Regions from separate parts of the Streptomyces sp. NPDC048106 genome, predicted to be linked through region 2. Evidence: riboswitches for the same ligand, from Rfam matches in the RefSeq annotation. Region 2 holds a riboswitch; the other holds the start of a gene.
The links. Region 2 has a riboswitch for glycine ahead of gcvP (aminomethyl-transferring glycine dehydrogenase). Riboswitches for the same ligand answer to the same signal wherever they lie in the genome.

Region 1: it holds a riboswitch for glycine, as region 2 does, so the genes downstream of both, gcvT (glycine cleavage system aminomethyltransferase GcvT) here and gcvP (aminomethyl-transferring glycine dehydrogenase) in region 2, are expected to answer to the same signal.

The regions. Positions count from the first base shown of each region.
Region 1 covers NZ_JBEZND010000005.1:33,253-38,154, forward strand. Annotated here, with positions in the region: gene glyA (serine hydroxymethyltransferase) at 1-632, opposite strand, end outside; gene gcvH (glycine cleavage system protein GcvH) at 647-1,024, opposite strand; gene gcvT (glycine cleavage system aminomethyltransferase GcvT) at 1,154-2,272, opposite strand; glycine riboswitch at 2,430-2,526, opposite strand; gene AB0927_RS06370 (AAA family ATPase) at 2,669-3,388, shown strand; gene AB0927_RS06375 (enhanced serine sensitivity protein SseB) at 3,432-4,217, shown strand; gene AB0927_RS06380 (enhanced serine sensitivity protein SseB C-terminal domain-containing protein) at 4,314-4,902, shown strand, end outside.
Region 2 covers NZ_JBEZND010000070.1:8,681-13,582, reverse strand. Annotated here, with positions in the region: gene gcvP (aminomethyl-transferring glycine dehydrogenase) at 1-2,094, opposite strand, end outside; glycine riboswitch at 2,272-2,367, opposite strand; gene AB0927_RS39170 (PRC-barrel domain-containing protein) at 2,486-2,854, shown strand; gene AB0927_RS39165 (DNA polymerase IV) at 2,901-4,307, opposite strand; gene AB0927_RS39160 (MerR family transcriptional regulator) at 4,422-4,902, opposite strand, start outside.

The DNA.
Region 1 (4,902 bases), on a different contig from region 2:
GCGGCGACCAGGCCCGCGAAGTGCGCCATGTCGACCCACAGGTACGCGCCGACCTCGTCCGCGATCCGGCGGAACTCGGCGAAGTCGAGCTGCCGCGGGTACGCCGACCAGCCCGCGATGATCACCTTGGGGCGGTGCTCCTTGGCGAGCTTCTCGACCTCGGCCATGTCGACCAGGCCGGTCTCCTCGGCCACGTGGTACGCGACCACGTCGAACTGCTTGCCGGAGAAGTTCAGCCGCATCCCGTGGGTCAGGTGGCCGCCGTGCGCCAGGTCCAGGCCGAGGATGGTGTCCCCGGGCTGGGCCAGCGCGAACAGGGCCGCCTGGTTGGCGGAGGCGCCGGAGTGGGGCTGCACGTTGGCGTACTCGGCGCCGAACAGCTCCTTGATCCGGTCGATGGCGATCTGCTCGGCGACGTCGACGTGCTCGCAGCCGCCGTAGTAGCGGCGGCCCGGGTAGCCCTCGGCGTACTTGTTGGTGAGGACCGAGCCCTGCGCCTCCATCACCGCGAGCGGCGCGAAGTTCTCGGACGCGATCATCTCGAGGGTGGACTGCTGGCGGGCCAGCTCCGCGTCGACCGCGGCGGCGATCTCCGGGTCCAGCTCGTGCAGGGGCGTGTTCAGGACAGTCATACGGCTACGACTCCTCAGCCGGCGGTGTGGGCGTCGTACTCGTCGGCGGAGAGCAGGTCGGCCGGCTCGTCCGTGACGCGTACCTTGAACAGCCAGCCGCCCTCGAAGGGCTCGGAGTTCACCAGCGACGGGTCGTCGACGACGTTCTCGTTGACCGCGGTGACCTCGCCGGTGACCGGGGAGTACAGGTCGGAGACCGACTTGGTGGACTCCAGCTCACCGCAGGTCTCGCCCGCCTCGACGGCGGAGCCGACCTCGGGGAGCTGGGCGAAGACCACATCGCCGAGCGCGTTGGCCGCGAACTCGGTGATGCCGACCGTCGAGACGCCGTTCTCGGCGCCCGACAGCCACTCGTGCTCCTTGCTGTAGCGCAGCTGCTGGGGGTTGCTCATGGCCTGAATTCTCCTGTACGCGCGGGAGTGCTGATGACGGGGGGAGGTGGGGGACCGCCGGTGGGCGGGCGAATGTGCGCAGGGTCACGTACCCGCCCGGCACCGGGCGGGGCGCGACCGGCTCGCTGTCTACTTCTGGCGCTTGTAGAACGGCAGCGCCACGACCTCGTACGGCTCGTGGGTACCGCGGATGTCCACGCCGACGCCCTCGGTGCCGGGCGCCGCGTGCGCCGCGTCGACGTAGGCCATGGCGATCGGCTTGCCCAGGGTGGGGGAGGGCGCGCCGGAGGTGACCTCGCCGATCACCTCGCCGCCGGCGACCACCGGGTACCCGGCGCGCGGGACGCGACGGCCCTCGGCGATCAGGCCGACGAGGACGCGCGGGGGGTTCTGCTCGGCGCGGGCGGCGGCCTCGACGAGCGCCGCGCGCCCCACGAAGTCGCCCTCCTTCTCGAACTTGACCACGCGGCCGAGCCCGGCGTCGAAGGGGGTCAGCGAGGTGTTCAGCTCGTGCCCGTACAGCGGCATGCCCGCCTCCAGGCGCAGCGTGTCCCGGCAGGACAGTCCGCACGGCACCAGGCCGACGCCCTCGCCGGCCTTGGTCAGCGCCTGCCACAGCTCGACGGCGTGCTCCGGCTTCACGAACAGCTCGAAGCCGTCCTCGCCGGTGTAGCCGGTGCGGGCGATCAGCGCGGGGACGCCGGCCACGGTGCCGGGCAGGCCCGCGTAGTACTTCAGGCCGTCGAGGTCGGCGTCGGTGAGGGACTTCAGGATGCCGGGGGAGGCCGGGCCCTGGACGGCGATCAGCGCGTAGGCGTCCCGGTCGTCGCGCACCTCGGCCTCGAAGCCGCCGGACCGCTCGCTCAGGGCGTCCAGGACCACCTGGGCGTTGGAGGCGTTGGCGACGACCATGTACTCGGTCTCGGCCAGCCGGTAGACGATCAGGTCGTCCAGGATGCCGCCGTCGGCCTGGACGATCATCGTGTAGCGGGCGCGGCCGACGCCGACGGAGGCGATGTTGCCGACCAGGGCCACGTTCAGGAAGTCGGCCGCCTCGGGGCCGGTCACGGTGATCTCGCCCATGTGGGAGAGGTCGAACAGGCCCGCCCTGGTCCGCACGGCCACGTGCTCGTCGCGCTCGGAGCCGTAGCGCAGGGGCATGTCCCAGCCCGCGAAGTCGGTCATCGTCGCACCGAGCGAACGGTGCACGGCGTCCAGCGCGGTGTGTCGGAGTTCGGTACTGCTCATCGGTCGGTCGTCTCCCAGGGCAACAGGGATGGGGCGAGGAACTTTCCTCCCCATCTGTCATCGGAACCTGAGAGGTTCGCCGGGACCGCCACGGGGGCGATCACGGTTTGCACCTTGGGTGGAGCCACTGACACAGCGGCCCGCTTTTCAGATGTGCCTCGCCCGCGCGGTAACGGGGCCTGAGAGATTCAAGGGAGGGACTTGCTCCTTCGGCGCCCCAGCGAAGCTGCCGGGGACTCTCCCGCGCGGATTCAAGCGGCCGGTATGCAGTTGGCGGCCACATCATTGCACGTCGCGCGCCCGCCCGTCAGGGGCCGCATCCGTAACCGACCTGTGGCGGTACGCGCACCCGCCCGTGGCACACCGGCCATTACCTTCCCTTTACGCCCGCTGGGTATGGAGATTACCGAACCATCAAGGGGGAGGACGATCACGGTGAACAGGACCACGGCGCACGCGACCCGCGTCCCGGCGCCGAGAGACCCCGTGGCCCGCGAGCACCCGGCCGCCCGCCCCGCGCCCCTCGTGCTCGACCTGCGCGACCGGGCGGCCCGGAGCCCGCGCGCCCTCCACTTCGGCCCCCGCGACCTCGTGGTGCTCACCGGCCTGCCCGGCAGCGGCAAGTCCACGCTGATGCGCCGCGCGGTCACCGTCCACCGCGTCGACTCCCAGGACACCCGGGCCCGCTTCGCCGCCCGCCTGCCCCGCCTCCTGCCGTACGCCCTCTACCGCCCCCTGGTCCGCGCCGCGCACTACGTGGCGCTGAGCCGTGCCCTGCGCGGGGGAGGGGGCCTGGCGGTGCACGACTGCGGCACCCAGCCCTGGGTGCGCGCCTGGCTGGTCCGCGCGGCCCGCCGCCGCGGCGGCACCCTGCACCTGCTCCTGCTGGACGTGCCCGAGGAGACGGCCCGCGCGGGCCAGCGCGAGCGCGGCCGGACCGTCTCCCGCCGCGCCTTCGGCCGCCACCGGCGCACCACGGCCCGCCTGCTCGGCGCGCTGGAGCGGGGCGAGGTGCCCGCGGGCTGCGGCTCGGCGGTGCTGCTCGACCGGGCCGCGGCGGACGCCCTACAGCGGATCGTGTTCAAGGAGTGCGGCTCCGTCACCGGTACCCGCTAGCCTTCATGGTCACAGCAAGTTGTTCCCAGCAGGCGGTAGGCAGATGGACTTCCCGGCGGACATTCCCGCGGACTTCCCGGCACAGGCGCACCCCCACCCGCACAGCGGTTGGCCCGGCAACGAACTGGAGGAGGTGCTGTCGGCCTCCCTCGGCATACCCGCGGCGGGCGGCCGGATCATCGAGGTCCTCGGCCGCAGCTTCGTCTGGGTGCCGCTGCCGTCCGGCGGCGGACCGGGCAGCGGCCCGCTGGACCTGCCCACCCTGGAGATCGACGGCCAGGCGTACGTCCCGGTGTTCAGCTCCGAGGAGCAGTTCCGCCAGGCGGTCGGCTCCCACATGTCGTACACCATCGCCCCGGCCGTGGAGTTCGCCCGCGGCCTGCCTCCGCAGGCGGGCATCGCGGTCAACCCCGGCGGCATGGTCGGCATCCCGCTCCCGCCGGAGGCCGTCGCCGAGCTCTGCCGCACCGGCCACACCCCGCTGGACGGTCCCGCCACCGGCGGCCGCGTCCGCCTCTTCGAGCCCGACTGGCAGGACGACCCGGTCGACTTCCTCTCCGCCGCGTCCGCCGAGTTCGCCGCGACGGGCGTGGTGCGCACCGCCCGCCGCTGCCTGGCCGCCGTCGAGACCGCCGACCCGGTCATGTTCGTCGGCGTGGAACTCTCCCAGTGGGAAGGCGACTTCCGCGCCCTTCCGCTGGAGGCCCTGGGCCGCGCCCTCGGCCAGGTCCCCGTCGCGTGGCAGGTCAACCTGATCCTGCTCGACGTGACGGACGACCCGGTGGCGGAGTGGCTGAAGTCAAGTGTCAGGCCCTTCTACATCCAGTAGCCCCGGTACCCGCGTACGGACAACCGGTCCCGGGCCACCAGGCACATAAGCTGTCCTCCACACGCGGGGCACGAAGGAAAAGAAGGGCATGACCAGGTGAGCGCCACCCACAGCGGAAGCGTCGAACACACGCTCCGCCACGTCACGCCCGGACGCTACGACGCCTACGAGGCCCTCCTCCGCGCCCTCGCCACCCCCTCCGCCGGCCAGATCTGGATGCTGCTGTGGCACGGCCAGGCCGGCTCCCCGGACGCCCAGTACGGGGACATGGAGGTCGACGGCTGCCACTACGCCCCCTGCGTCACCTCCGCCCAGGAACTCTCCGCAAGCGGCTGGAACCGTTCCTACGAGGTCGTCGACGGCCTGGACGTCGCCCGCACCCTCTATCCCGACCACTACGGCCTCTGGCTCAACCCGCACGCCCCCGGCGGCGGCGTCGGCATCCCCTGGCTGGACCTGCGCCGCATCGCCACCGGCCTGGACCGGCAGCCCGCGGGCCCCCTCCGGCTGTCCGAACCCGGCATCGAGATCCCGCAGTTCTACGCCCTGCTCGCCCAGCACGCCCACCGCACCCCGGCCCTGCGCTCCCTGCGCCGCGCCTGGGTGCAGCCCGCGCTCGGGGCGCCGTACCTCGCCATCGGCCTGGACCTGTACGAGACCTCGCCCGCCGCGGTCGACTCGGTGC
Region 2 (4,902 bases):
GAAGTGGCCCGGCTTGGCGAGGCCCACCAGGGCGTTCAGGTTGGCGCCGTCGACGTACACCTGGCCGCCGGCCTCGTGCACCCGGGCGCAGATGTCGGCGACGTGCTCCTCGAAGACACCGTGCGTCGACGGGTAGGTGATCATCAGCACGGCCAGCTGCTCGCGGTGCTGCTCGATCTTGGCCCGCAGGTCCTCGACGTCGATCTCGCCGTCCTCGGAGGTCTTGACGACGACGACCTTCATGCCGGCCATCACGGCGCTGGCGGCGTTGGTGCCGTGCGCGGAGGACGGGATGAGGCAGACGGTGCGCTGGTCATCGCCGTTCGCGCGGTGGTAGCCGCGGACGGCCAGCAGACCGGCCAGTTCGCCCTGGGAGCCGGCGTTCGGCTGGAGGGAGACCTTGTCGTAGCCGGTGACCTCGGCGAGGCGGTCCTCCAACTCGTGGATGAGCGTGAGGTAGCCCGCGGCCTGCTCGGCGGGCGCGAAGGGGTGCAGCTCGCCGAACTCGGGCCAGGTGATCGGCTCCATCTCGGTGGTCGCGTTGAGCTTCATGGTGCAGGAGCCCAGCGGGATCATGCCGCGGTCGAGCGCGTAGTCGCGGTCGGCCAGCTTGCGCAGGTAGCGCAGCATCGCGGTCTCGGAGCGGTGCTGGTGGAAGACCGGGTGGGCGAGGTAGTCGTCGCCGCGCAGCAGCGCCTCGGGCAGCGTGTCGCCGGCGGCCGCGTCCAGCGCCTCGATGTCGGCCTCGACGCCGAAGGCGGACCAGACGGCCTCCAGCCGCGCCCGCGTGGTGGTCTCGTCGCAGGCGACGGAGACCTGGTCGGCGTCGACCAGACGCAGGTTGACGCCCTTGTCCCGGGCGGCGGCGACGATCTCGGCGGCCATGCCGGGCACGCGCGCGGTGACGGTGTCGAAGAAGGCGCCGTGCGCGATCTCGACGCCGCCGGCCTTCAGGCCCTCGGCGAGGAGCGTCGCGTACCGATGGGTGCGCCGGGCGATGGTCTTCAGGCCCTCGGGGCCGTGGTAGACCGCGTACATGCCGGCCATGACGGCGAGCAGCACCTGCGCGGTGCAGATGTTGCTGGTGGCCTTCTCGCGCCGGATGTGCTGCTCACGGGTCTGCAGGGCCAGCCGGTAGGCCTTGTTGCCGTCGGCGTCGACGGACACGCCGACCAGGCGGCCGGGGAGGCTGCGGGCGAACTTCTCGTGCACCGCCATGTAGCCCGCGTGCGGGCCACCGAAGCCCATCGGGACGCCGAAGCGCTGGGTGGTGCCGACGGCGATGTCGGCGCCCAGCTCGCCCGGGGAGGTCAGCAGGGTGAGGGCGAGCAGATCGGCGGCGACGGTGACGAGCGCGCCCAGCTCGTGCGCCTGCTCGATGACCGGCTTGATGTCGCGCACGGCACCCGAGGCGCCGGGGTACTGGATCAGCACGCCGTTGATGTCACGAGCGGCGATGTCGGCCGGGATGCCCGCGCCGAGGTCGGCCACGACGACCTCGACGCCGGTCGGCTCGGCGCGGGTCTGGATGACGGCGATGGTCTGCGGCAGGGCGTCCGCGTCGACCAGGAACAGGCCCTTCTTGTTCTTGCCCATGCGCCGGGACAGCGCCATGGCCTCGGCGGCGGCCGTGCCCTCGTCCAGCAGGGAGGCGCCGGAGGTGGGCAGACCGGTGAGGTCGGCGACCATGGTCTGGAAGTTCAGCAGGGCCTCCAGGCGGCCCTGGGAGATCTCCGGCTGGTAGGGCGTGTAGGCCGTGTACCAGGCCGGGTTCTCCAGCACGTTGCGCAGGATCACCGGCGGGGTGAAGGTGCCGTAGTAACCCAGGCCGATCATGGAGCCGAGGACCTGGTTGCGGTCGGCGAGCGAGCGCAGCTCGGCCAGCACCTCGGCCTCGGTCCGGGCGCCCGGCAGGTCGAGGGCGTCGGCGTTCTTGATCACATCCGGCACCGCGGCGGCGGTCAGCTCGTCCAGGGAGCCGTAGCCGACCTGCGCGAGCATCTTGGCCCGCGACTCCTGGTCGGGCCCGATGTGGCGCTGTTCGAAGGGGATGCCCGCTTCGAGCTCGGAGAGCGGAATGCGATGGGCGGTCATTGCGGAGGCCTCCTGGTCTGACGCGACCTTCGAGGGGCACCACGGCGCGGGTGCCCGGACGGCCTCCCCCTCTGTCATCTCGACCTGAGAGCTTCACCGGACACCCGACAGGGGCGCCGGCTTTCACCGTCGGTGAGAGCGGAAGCCGTCGACACCCGCCCTGCTTTCCAGAGTGACCTCGTCCATGCGGTACGTGAGCCTGAGAGATTCCGGGGAGGATTTGCTCCTTCGGCGCCTCCGAGGTGGGTCGGAGGACTCTCCCGCATGGGGTCAGCAGCCGCAATCAGCCTACCAGCGAGGTCAACGGCTGGTTCTCAAGTGGCCGCCGCACTGAATGTGCTCTTTCGTAGTGCTTACGGATGAGTTGCGACCAATTGGAGGGAGAGGGACCGTGCAGACCGACATCGATCCGCGCAACCTGATCGGCCGCAAGGCGTTCGACCGCAATGGCACCAAGATCGGCACCATCGACGAGGTGTACCTGGACGACGCCACCGGCGTCCCCGAATGGGCGGCCATACGCACCGGCCTCTTCTCCCGCGACGCGTTCGTCCCCCTGGAGCCCAGCGAACTCGTCGAGGGCACCCTCCACGTGCCCTTCGACCGCTCCCTGATCAAGGACGCCCCCGACTTCGGCGTGGGCCGCCACCTCTCCCCCGAGCAGGAACTCCAGCTCTACCACCACTACGGCCTCGACGTGACCCCCGGCCCGGCCGCGGACCACGACTTCGGCAAGTTGGCGGGCTCCGAGGAGACATAGCACCTGGCCCCTCCCGACCCCGGGGCGCATGCCCCGCCCGTGGCAGTCACCGCCCGGCCGACGCCCCGGACCCGTCCGTGCGGCTCGGCAGGCGGTCACCGGCGGGCGAACCGGCGGCGGCCGTCGGAACCAGGGGCAGCGGGTCCGCCGGCCGCAGGTCGGGGTCCGTCACCAGGAACGTCCGCACCCGCCCCGGCGGCGACTGCGGGGTCTCGAAGCGCACCGTCACCCGGCCGACCCCGCTCCCCTGCACCCACCCGTGACCGAACTCGGCATGCGTCACGTCCTGACCGGCCCGCCAGTGCGGCTGCTCCGGCACCGACGCCTCGGCGGCGGGCTCGGGCACCGGCTCCTGGGCCGTCGGCACCGCCCGCGAGGGTCTCGCCGCCTGGGCGAAGAGGTCCTCCTGGGTGTAGTCGGCGAGCCCCGAGACGCCGACCCCGAGCAGTCGCACCCCACCCGTCGTGTCCACGGACTCCAGCAACCGCTCGGCCGCCTCCCGCACCACCGCCGGGTCGTCCGTGGGCCCGCGCAGCGTCTCGGAGCGGGTCAGCGTCGAGAAGTCGTACCGCCGCACCTTCAGCACGATCGTCCGGCCGGACAGCCTCGCCTCCCGCAGCCGCCGCACGCACCGGTCCGCCAGCCGCCGCACCTCCAGGCCGATCCGCAACCGGTCGTGGATGTCCACGTCGTACGTGTCCTCGACCGACACCGACTTGGTCTCCCGCTCGGCCACCACGGGCCGCTCGTCCCGCGCGAGGGCCATGGCGTACAGCGCCTGCCCGTGCGCCTTGCCGACCAGTCGTACGAGTTCGTCCTCCCCCGCCTCGGCCAGTTCCTCGACGGTCGTCATCCCGGCCCGCCGCAGATGGTCCCCCGTGGCCGGCCCCACCCCCGGCAGGGTCCGCACCGGCAGCGGCCCCAGCAGCGCCCGCTCGGTGCCCGGCTCGATGAGCACCAGACCGTCCGGCTTGGCCCGCTCTGAGGCTATCTTCGCGAGCATCTTGGACGCGGCGAGCCCCACCGACCCGGTGAGCCCCGTGACGGCACGGATGTCCTCGCGCAGCCGCACCCCCGCGCGGCGCGCCGACTCCGCGTCCGACGCCGCGCCCGAGGCCGCCAGGTCCACGAACGCCTCGTCCAGGCTGAGCGGCTCCACCAGCGGCGACAGCTCCCGCAGCAGCCCCATCACCTGCTCGCTGACCGCCCGGTAGAGACCGAAGCGCGGCACCAGATACGCCGCGTGGGGCGCCAGCCGCCGCGCCTGGGCCATGGGCATCGCCGAGTGCACCCCGAAGGCCCGCGCCTCGTACGACGCCGTGGCCACCACCCCGCGCGGCCCGAGGCCACCCACCACGACCGCCTTCCCGCGCAGGCTCGGCTTGGACGCCTGCTCCGCCGAGGCGTAGAAGGCATCCATGTCGAGATGCAGGATCGTGGGCGCGTTCCTCACGTCTCCGATCCTGCACCACGGCACTGACAACGCGACCGCGCCCGGGCACCCGTCGCGTCAGGGCCGCATGTCAGGACCGGAGCCGGAGCCGGTCCAGGGCCCTTTCGGGGCCGGTCAGACCGCCCGGTTGCGGCGCCGCGCCAGCTCGTCCGCCGGGTTGTGCCCGACCAGCGTCTCGCCCGTGTCGACGCGCTCGCCGTGCAGCTGCGACAGGGCGCTCTCCACGTCCCGCCACACCACGCCGACCGCGATCCCGAAGATGCCCTGACCGCCCTGGAGCAGCGCGTGGACCTCGTCCGGCGAGGTGCACTCGTACACGGTCGCGCCGTCGCTCATGAGCGTCATGCGCTCCAGGTCGCGGAAACCGCGCTCCCTGAGGTGCTGCACGGCCGACCGGATGTTCTGCAGCGAGACCCCGGTGTCCAGGAACCGCTTGACGATCTTCAGGACGACGACGTCCCGGAAGCTGTACAACCGCTGGGTACCCGACCCGTACGCGGGCCGCACGCTCGGTTCGACCAGGCCCGTGCGCGCCCAGTAGTCGAGCTGTCGATAGGTGATGCCGGCCGCCGCACAGGCCGTGGGCCCCCGGTAG